DNA from 3 places in the Paenibacillus naphthalenovorans genome. Region 3 is predicted to be linked to each of the others. Evidence: riboswitches for the same ligand, from Rfam matches in the RefSeq annotation. Region 3 holds a riboswitch; each other region holds the start of a gene.
What was found. Region 3 has a riboswitch for cyclic di-GMP ahead of IJ22_RS12355 (response regulator). Riboswitches for the same ligand answer to the same signal wherever they lie in the genome.

Region 1 (3,272 bases), 1.9 Mb from region 3:
CTTTCGACGAGCTGTTTGAAGGCGTCAAGGCGCTGCCTTGGCCGGACTGGATTCCCGAGGACGGGGAGTTTCCTGTGGAAGGACGGTCGCACAAGTCACAGCTGTCCAGTGTTCCCGCGTGCCAGGGTATCGTCAAGAAAGCGATCGTCGAAAGCATGAAACGGCGGTACGGTACGGAGTGGTTCCGCGAAACCGGCGGCCGCTTCGTCATCGAGGTGTCGCTGCTCAACGACATCGCTACATTGACGCTGGACACAACCGGCCCCGGACTTCACAAGCGCGGCTACCGCAAGCTGGTCACGGAAGCCCCGCTGAAAGAAACCATGGCCGCAGCCTTGGTCCTGCTGAGCCGGTGGCAGGCCGAACGCCCGCTCTATGACCCCTTCTGCGGGTCGGGCACGATACCCATCGAAGCCGCAATGATCGGATGGAATTTGGCCCCGGGCTTAAGACGCAGCTTCAACGCCGAGAAGTGGCCGCTCATTCCTAATGAATTATGGTCTCAAGCCCGCGAAGAAGCTTACGATCTTGTAAAGGATGACATCCCGCTCCAGATTACGGGCTCCGATATCGACCGGAAAGCGATCGATGTCGCTTTGGCCGCCGCGAAGGCGGCCGGCTTGGCAAAGGAGCTGACCCTGCAGGTGCTCCCTGTTGCCAAGGTCATGCCGCGGGGAGATTACGGATGTATCATTACGAATCCGCCGTATGGCGAACGTCTGGGCGACCACGGTGAAGCGGAACGGGCTATTCGCCAGTTCAGCCATTTATACGGGCAGCTGCCTACATGGTCCGCCTTCATCCTGAGCCCGAACAAACAGCTTGAGCATCATATGGGCCGTAAAACCGACAAGAAACGCAAGCTGTTCAACGGCCGCATCGAATGCAGTCTTTACCAATATTTCGCCCCCGGCGGTTTATACGGTTGGCGCAGCAACAAGGCGGCTCCTTCCGAACAATAACATTCGGGACCTTGCCGTACTGTGATCGTCTTAAGCTTCTTCATCTTTCCATGTTTATGCTGAAGCAGCCCGGACATATCATATAAGCATGCAAAAGAACCGCTTCAAAGGCACTTCGCCTTGTCCGCGGTTCTTTTTGCGATATCGGTTATTCTTCTATTCCGGCAATCAGGCGTGACGAACCAGAGACTCCCTGCAGCTCAAATAATCGAATAGCGGCATGAATATGTCATTATCCGCTTCGCATCTTACAGACAGCTTGACTTCGCCGCGCCAGTAAAAATTCACGATCTGATGGCTGCGCCCCTTAACCATTTCGACGTCCCAGCACGGCGCCATCAGTTCGTAAACCTCACGGTTAATGAACATTTTCGGACCTTCGTTCGACAAAAACACGCCTACGAAATCATTCCCTACTTTCGTGTAAAAGCCTTTTCTTGACATGATGCTCCGATCCTGACCCTGCATCCGTTTCCACTCCTTTTTCAAAAACAAAGAGACTCTCAACCTACGGGTACAGGAGTAGCAAATGGATGCGTCGCTCCTTACCTTCGGCAACTGGCTGGCTTGGCGCCGGAATCAGCGCTTTAGCCCCTATAGCTTTGCGTGCCCAGGCTTTCGCCTGGTTTGCCTTTATCGAGTTTGCTCGAAAAATGTCTTCAAATAAACTTCATTTCCTTAAGAATAAAAGATAAGACCTAAGAGATACATAATTCAAAATTCCTATTTTCACCAAATACATTGAGTCTTTGGAACTATTTTCAATATATAACAGCCCAATTTCTCCTATAAGGAACCGATACGGGCCAAAATGATGAGGTACTTAACTCCTTAAAAAGACGGATGATAAAGAAAAAAAGCGGACTCCGAAACACTTATAAACCCGCAGCAACCTGCGGTCAGGACCTGACCTGAACATAAGCGCGTAGGTATCCGCTATGAAGTCACTTCACATATTTACTGGCCTTTTCGATCGCTTCGTCCTCCGTCTTGCCGGTAACGTACCGGCCATTGACGAAGATGAAGGCAAAGCGCGAACAGGGCCCGCAGTACGATTTGCACCCCACCTTGATTTCTGCGTCGGGGGCCAGCTTCTGCAGCTTGGGCAAAGCCGTTTTTAATCTCATATGCTTGCATTTATCGCAAATACGTATATCGTTGGCCATACGGGGGCTTCCTTTCTATTGCATTAACCCATTGCGGAACCCGCTAAACAATCAGTGGTCGCCGTGGTTGCCTTTGCCCGGATTGGTCACCGAAAAGCCTTCCTCAGGCACATAGAAGTAATCGATGCGAATACCGTCCAAAAACGGCTCGTCCTTCTGAAGAATCACATCGATGCCTTTGTCGGTCGAGACGACGACATCGTTTTCCGTAGGCTTGTCCAATTTCATACCGTAATGCGCATGATCTCCGTGCGAATGCGTCACGTATACGCGGAGCTTCAATTCTTTGTCTTCCTCTTTCTCTATTTCGGCCAAAAGCACTTTGGCGGCATTGCGCGAAATTTTGCATTTCATGATTTCCATCTCCCAGCACTTATCGTTTTCACCTTATTGTATAGAAACTTGGTGGTGAAAGCAACTTTCACGTATCATGATCTCACGCTGCTGCGTCCAGCCGGGAACCGGCTTCACCCTTTTCATACGCGCTTTCTCCCTATCAAACGGTATCGCCGCTGCATTTGCTATTCTACGGCTTGTTATATAAAATGGAAAGGAGTGAAAAAATTCGGATATTATTACATTTTCCTATCATTACTTACCACAAGGTTACTGCCTCTCGGCATCTACACAGACATAGCCATACGGAAAGGATGAGAACCATGTCCATGCGGGAAAACGAGCAGCTCAAACAGCGTCAGTCCAGCAGTTCTATTCCGGTGAAGCCGGTTCATATCGAGTGCTCCATCGAAAAAGCGCTCGATGTTATCGGAGGCAAATGGTCATTTCTCGTCATTCGCGAATTGTTCGGCGGTACCAAACGGTTTGGCGAGCTTCAGCGCAAAATCAAATCCGTCAGCCCCAAATCGTTAACGGACACGCTTCGTCACCTGGAGGACAACGGCGTATTGGAACGGACCGCCTATCCGACGGTTCCTGTTACCGTGGAGTACAAGCTTACACCCAAAGGCAAGGATTTGCACCGCATGTTAAAAGAGATGAAGCTCTGGGCCGCCAAATGGTGTGCGCAAGCCGCAGAGGATTGACGAAGTCCGAGGTGACCGAATGATTAGTTTTTACCGCAAATATTACAAAACCATCTTCGATATTGCGCTCCTGATTTTGACGGTGTATTTGTTTATGTACA
Region 2 (3,272 bases), 1.1 Mb from region 3:
TGCTCTTGTCCCGCAATCGGTCAATTATCTAAATCCGTTGATGCGCGTAGGAGAGCAGGTTCGGACGAACCGCGGAGACGCTAAAGAAGCGGTCAAGAAACAGCGGGAGATTTTTGAACGGTATGGACTGGGGGCTGAAGTGGAACGCATGTTTCCTTTTCAACTGTCAGGCGGAATGGCCAGGCGGATTCTTGTCTCCACGGCAAGCGTGAGCGGTGCAAAGCTTGTCATTGCCGATGAACCGACTCCCGGTCTCGACGCCGGCGTTGTCAAGGAGACGCTTGGCTTCTTCAAAGAGCTGGCTGATCAGGGATGCGGTGTGTTGTTCATCACTCACGATATCGAAGCAGCCCTGCAGATCGCTCATAAAGTAGCCATCATTTATGCCGGCACGACCGTAGAGACGGCCCGTCCGGATGATTTCGCCGGCAGCGGGGAAAAGCTTCGGCACCCTTACAGCAAGGCATTGTGGAGAGCGCTCCCGCAAAACGGTTTTGATCCGATCCCGGGCTTTCAGCCGCATCCGGGTGCGCTCCCTGAAGGCTGCAGGTTTGCTCCGCGCTGTCCGATGGCTACGAACGAATGCATGAACTCTCTGCCCGAGATGCGATGGCTGCGCGGCGGATCGGTGAGGTGCATCCATGCTTCTTGAAGGGCGAAATCTGGGTTTTCATTACGAAAAAGGTTCCTGGATATTCAGGGGGATGGACATCATGATCAAGCCCGGTGAAGTGGTAGGGCTGGTCGGGCCAAGCGGTTGCGGCAAGTCCACTTTAGCCCGCGTGCTGGCTGGCTATGAGAAGCCCAAGGAGGGAAGCGTTCTGTTGAATGGCGCTCCTCTGCCTTCCAAAGGCTTTCTTCCGGTTCAGCTGATATTTCAGCATCCGGAAAAAGCGGTCAACCCGCGATGGCTCATGCGGTCCGTACTGAAGGAGAGCTGGGACCCCGATGAACAGCTTCTTGCCTCTTTAGGCATTGAGGAGGAATGGCTAAACCGGCGGCCCGGCGAGTTGTCCGGCGGCGAGCTCCAACGATTCTGTATCGCCAGGGCCCTTGGTCCTAACACCCGTTTTTTGATTGCCGACGAGATTACCACGATGCTCGATGCCATAACCCAGGCCCAAATCTGGCATGCGGTGCTAGAGGCGGCCGAAAAGCGCGGTATGGGAATGCTTGTGATCAGTCATGATAAGCATTTGATCGGACGGGTTTGCACCCGGGTAATGAAATGGGGCTCTTCAAGGACGCTTTAGGGGGTTGACAACAAGCCGAGAAATATAAAACTTCCGAACCGGCAGGGGACTGGAAATCGGCATGCAAAACACACCAGCTGCGAATTTAGTTTCGTACTGGTGTTTTTTAATGTAAAAAGACCTAGATGATATTCTAAAATATAGTACTAAAGACTCGTAAAAATGATAGTCAAATTGTGGAAAATGTGTTAGAATAAAAGAAAAGATGTCGAAACACCATAAATTAACACTATCCATGTCGATAGTTTTGCCAATATACATATTTCTTTTGCACCAAATTGTAACAATGTACAAACAATGATAGTCCGATCAAGGCACAGCCATTGAAAAGTGGTGTCGCAAAGCTAAAGGGGCTAACGTGTGGAAACACACCATGCCAGCCAGCCGCCGGAATGAGGAAGAAAACCCTTCATTCGGAGGGTTTTCTTTTTTATTGTAATCGAAAAAGATGGCTTCGTTAAAAAGAGGATGTTATAGCCTGTGAGGATGGTGAGAGGCCATGTACGGTGTTTTTAATGAAAAGCGATTGAAACATTTATCGGAAGAAATTGAGAGAATTCGATTCAAAATGCATGGCATATTCAACATCAAGCTTTGTTTATCCGATCCGGAAGTTAAAGCATTAAGCAAGGAATTGGATTGTGCGGTGATCAGATACCAAGAGTATATCAAGCGATTGACATGAATGAAATAAGGACAATGAGAGGTATTTTACGGAAAGGGTGATGTCAGTGAACGGTGAACAGGCGGTAAACGGACTAACACAATTGCTGGTCAAAGATATAGTGACCTATGAGCATAGTATAAGGGTTGGAAAAATGGCCAAGCTGATGGCGGCCTATCTGAACTTTGATGAATTGCAAACCCAAAAATTGATTGCAGGATGCTGTTTACACGATATTGGCAAGGTACACATCCATGACTCCATTTTGAAAAAGAAATCCTCGCTCACACAGGAAGAGTGGAAATATATGAAGTGTCATGCTTTTTTCGGAGTTCAGATGGCCATCATGGAAGGAATTACCGATCAGGATGTCATCGATACCATTCATTATCATCATGAGCGTTGGGACGGTACAGGCTACCCCAGCGGCTTGAAGGGAAACGACATTCCTGTATATGCCCGCATTTGTTCGATATTGGATGCTTTCGACTGTATGATATCGGATCGCCCCTATAAAAAAGGGATGTCCATACAGCACGCTCGCGAAGAACTGCTGAACCAGAGTTATTCGCAATTTGACGGTCATTATGTTCAGGTGTTTCTCACCATCCAGGATATGATATTGGAACATATTCAAAGAGACTCCGTACATTCGTTCGCCTATCATACGAGAGCTATATATCATTCGGGAATCGTATGACGATGAGATGAGTAGGTCACCGCCGGTGGCTTATTTTGGCTTTTGACAGCTGAAAATGTTACAAATTATTGTTTTTTGATAGGACGGAAGGAAAATGAGGGGAAGGTAATGAATTAAAATTAATGAAGGGCAGGAAGAGCCGAAGCATACAAGATTGGAGGGAAATCAGAAGTGAAGAAGGTTCTTACATCCACGACATGGAAGGTATGGCTTGCCTTTTGGATGATGATCGCCATGCTGACCATTCCGGCCCCGAGAGCGGACGCGGAATCGTTCTCCTATTTCGGGTATCCGAAAGGAACGGTGGGCATATCCAAGCCAACCATCGGTTTTGAGCTTGGCGAAAGGAACGGACTGCAGGTTGGTTCGTTTAGTATGAAGCTGGATCAAAAGCTTGTTTCGGGGACTTTTGATAAAGAAACGATGAGTTTTACATATACACCGACTGCGGGATTAACGCCAGGGGAGCATTCGGTTGAAGTGCAGCTGCAATTTACCGGTTATCAGACGGTTCATTTGAATTGGACGTTCACGGTAGCAGACAACCCTATAAGCGAAGTTCCCGCCGCATACTCACAGACCCGTCAACTGGGTCTGAAAGCGATCAACGATTATCGCATGCTTTACGGATTAAAGCCGGTCAAGCTCAACGGGA
Region 3 (3,272 bases):
GGATGAGCAGGCGGCCGATCCCCCGACCGCGATAAGGAGCAAGCACCGCGATCCGCTGGAGCTTCGCCGTCCGGGAGTCATACATCCGCCAGCGTGCAGTCCCGACCGGCTTCTCGCCGTCCGCCGCGAGAAAATGCCGGCACGCCGACCATGAGACGTCGAACTCATCCATTTCAAGGTCAGGCGGAACCTGCTGCTCTTGTACAAAAACGTTCATGCGAACGGAAAAGCAGTCATTCAGCTGCTCCTCCGTATGTACGGGTATAATGTTCAGATTCAAGCCGAAACCTCCCGGGTCTATGAAAGCGTCCAAACTTCACCCGGACGCAAAGCTTTGCCGGTAATCCCTTTTGACGTGAGGCTGTCGGCGAACGCTTGCGCATTCTGCCTGATCGGCGGGAACGTATTGAAATGCAGCGGCACGACGGTCTTGGCCTTCAGCCATTCTGCAGCAAGAGCCGCATCCTGAGGTCCCATCGTAAACACGTCGCCGATCGGCAGAAACGCCACATCAATTTGGTTGCGCTCGCCAATGAGCTTCATGTCGGAGAACAGTGAGGTATCCCCGCTGTGAAGAAGCGTCAAACCGTTCCACCGGATGATAAAGCCGCCCGGCATGCCTCCATAGATGATCTTCTTCTCTTCTTCGAGCACGATGCCGGAGCTGTGAAAAGCCTGGATCATCTCGATCTCCGCATAGCCCAGAGAGGTACGGCCGCCAATGTTCATAGCAAACGTCTTCGCTCCCTGCCAGCTCATATACGTTGCCAGCTCGAAGGTGGCAACGACGGTGGCATCATTGTTTTTTGCGATCGGCACGGTATCCAGAATATGGTCCGGATGTGCGTGGGTAAGCAGGATGTGCTCCACTTTGATATCCTCCGGCTTGGTAGCTGCCAAAGGATTGCCGGAAATAAACGGATCAATGATCAGAGAGTGTCCTTCGTGACTGAGCTGCACGCAAGAATGCCCATGATAGCGAATTTCCATAATGGTTACTCCTCCTTGGTATGGGAATCGGGTTCCTTTAGGACAAGCATCGTATGTACATTGTAACAAAGAACCCGCCATAAACTCAAAAAAAGAAAAACGTCCGCAAGATCATCGGACGGTTCATGGGTGCGCTAGCCCCACCCCTCATCTTTCACGATTTCAAAGGCGGACCGTAAACTTTCCATCCCATACCCAACGCCTATTTGAAAAACCGGCCGGTTCATCCGGCAAAAGCCTTCAATAATGCCTCCCTTACACGGTCTTTGCTGAAGGGCTTGACGATAAAATCGATGGCCCCCATAGAAACCGCACGAATCAAAAGCGCCTGCTGCCCCATCGCCGACACCATGATGACTTTGGCATCCGGGTCCATCGTCTTGATTTCCTTCAGCGCCGTAAGGCCGTCCATCTCCGGCATGGTTATGTCCAGCGTAACCAGATCCGGTTTAAGCTCGGAATAAAGCGTCAGGGCCTCCAGCCCGTTGCTTGCCTCCGCCACGATTTCATACCCAAATTCGATCAGGGAATTTTTGAGAATCATACGCATAAATAAAGAATCGTCTACGATAATAATTTTTTTCACGCCGGATTACCCCCACTTGTATGATGTATGTACGCAAGGATAAGTGGCAGCACGGTCCTATAATGGCAAGTGATCAGTCAAGCTGATTTGTAACACTCGAAAAAACTTGAGATGAGATGCCGGGTCACTAAAAAAAGACCTCCCGTTTGCCGTAAAGGAGGCCCGTATCAGACGATTTCCTCCGGTCCTTCGGCAACTGGCTGACGTAGTTTGCACATTAGTCCCTTTAGCATTGCGTCCTTGACTTTTACCAGGGTTGCCTTAGTCGAGTGAACCGATAATCAAATGTATTATAGCATCCTATGGTGAAAATACAAGAGCGAACTCTCGGCCTGAATAAGGTTAAACGGCTCTTCTTTTCTTATCTATAATTATACCTGTTCGCTCCAGGCATTGCCACAATTTTGTCAATTTTTATCAGTAAGCTGTAGAGCGCCATGTTTAATATGAGAATCCCGGATGTCCGCTGCTTATGCCGCCTCTGACGTGCCCGTCCCTCTTCAGCATCCGGTTTCATCTTGAATGGGCAGCTTCCTCGGATCGGTCTGTCGCCAATGGGGGTTCAGGAGATAGTGCGGAAATCTCCTTTCTCCACTCCGGAGTCATGTCTATGTTCAGCGCTCCAAGCGAGGGCTCCAACTGTTCAACACTGCGGGCGCCAATGATCGGGGCCGTGATCCCGGGATGAGACATGACCCATGCCACCGCTAATGAAACCGGATGAACGCCATGCTCATCCGCGTACCGGGTGAAGCGGTCCGCCGTCTCGTAATAGCCTGCATCGGCATAACGAAGCTTGTAATTCGCCTGCTCAACGAGCCGCCCCAGTTCAGGCTTTCGGCCGACACCGTATTTCCCTGTCAACAGTCCGCCTCCCAGAGGGCTGTAGGAGATGACGCCCATCCGCTCGGATTGAGCCATCGGCAAAATTTCGACCTCCGCCTGACGTTTCACCAGGTTGTACATCGGTTGAATGCATTCAAACCGGGCAAGGCTTTCCCTGGCTGAAATCCCAAGCGCCTTCGCGATCTGCCAAGCCGCCCAGTTGCTGACTGCCGGATGCAGTATTTTTCCCTGCCGCTGAAGATCGTCCATAGCCCGCAAAATCTCTTCCATATCCGCTTCCGAATCGAAAGCGTGAACGAAATACAATTCGATCCGGTCCGTTCCGAGCCGCTTCAAGCTTTCCTCTACCGCAAGCATGATGTACCTGCGTGACAAGCCCCGGTCATTGATGCCCTCTCCGGTCTTCCCGTGAACTTTGCTGGTAAGAATGACATCATTGCGGATTCCGGCAATGCACTTGCCCAATATTTCTTCTGCAAGCCCTTTATTATACACATCGGCGCAATCGAAGAAATTTATGCCTACCTCCCGGCATCTTCGGAACATGGCCATAGAGGCTGCCTCGTCGGCTGCACCTCCGAAGGACATTGTGCCGAAGCAAAGACTGGATACTTTCATTCCTGTTTTACCTAATGTACGGTATTGCATCTAACCTTCCCTCCTCTTCATGAGCCAAAGGCATCGGCCGACAGAATCCGCCTTCTATGCATTCAGCGCACATTGGTTTACGTTCAACGTGTTCATCCGCAAAACTGCACAATTCCAATTCAAAAGCGCTCCCGGGTTATGTATTCGTCATTGAGGGCTCCATCTCCGGCTTGCGCCTGTTTACATCATACCATAAAAGACC

Region 1: another riboswitch for cyclic di-GMP. It lies ahead of IJ22_RS02820 (hypothetical protein); the one in region 3 lies ahead of IJ22_RS12355 (response regulator).
Region 2: another riboswitch for cyclic di-GMP. It lies ahead of IJ22_RS27145 (aspartyl-phosphate phosphatase Spo0E family protein); the one in region 3 lies ahead of IJ22_RS12355 (response regulator).

Annotation. Positions count from the first base shown of each region.
Region 1 is NZ_CP013652.1:580,000-583,271, reverse strand. It holds gene IJ22_RS02825 (THUMP domain-containing class I SAM-dependent RNA methyltransferase) at 1-962, shown strand, start outside; gene IJ22_RS02820 (hypothetical protein) at 1,131-1,430, opposite strand; cyclic di-GMP riboswitch class I at 1,513-1,604, opposite strand; gene IJ22_RS02815 (YuzB family protein) at 1,907-2,128, opposite strand; gene IJ22_RS02810 (hypothetical protein) at 2,180-2,482, opposite strand; gene IJ22_RS02805 (winged helix-turn-helix transcriptional regulator) at 2,788-3,171, shown strand; gene ytvI (sporulation integral membrane protein YtvI) at 3,191-3,272, shown strand, end outside.
Region 2 is NZ_CP013652.1:1,375,481-1,378,752, forward strand. It holds gene IJ22_RS06655 (ABC transporter ATP-binding protein) at 1-652, shown strand, start outside; gene IJ22_RS06660 (ABC transporter ATP-binding protein) at 642-1,253, shown strand; cyclic di-GMP riboswitch class I at 1,557-1,645, shown strand; gene IJ22_RS27145 (aspartyl-phosphate phosphatase Spo0E family protein) at 1,753-1,938, shown strand; gene IJ22_RS06670 (HD-GYP domain-containing protein) at 1,985-2,617, shown strand; gene IJ22_RS06675 (stalk domain-containing protein) at 2,789-3,272, shown strand, end outside.
Region 3 is NZ_CP013652.1:2,475,013-2,478,284, forward strand. It holds gene IJ22_RS12345 (GNAT family N-acetyltransferase) at 1-280, opposite strand, end outside; gene IJ22_RS12350 (metal-dependent hydrolase) at 298-990, opposite strand; gene IJ22_RS12355 (response regulator) at 1,214-1,576, opposite strand; cyclic di-GMP riboswitch class I at 1,765-1,847, opposite strand; gene IJ22_RS12360 (aldo/keto reductase) at 2,090-3,070, opposite strand.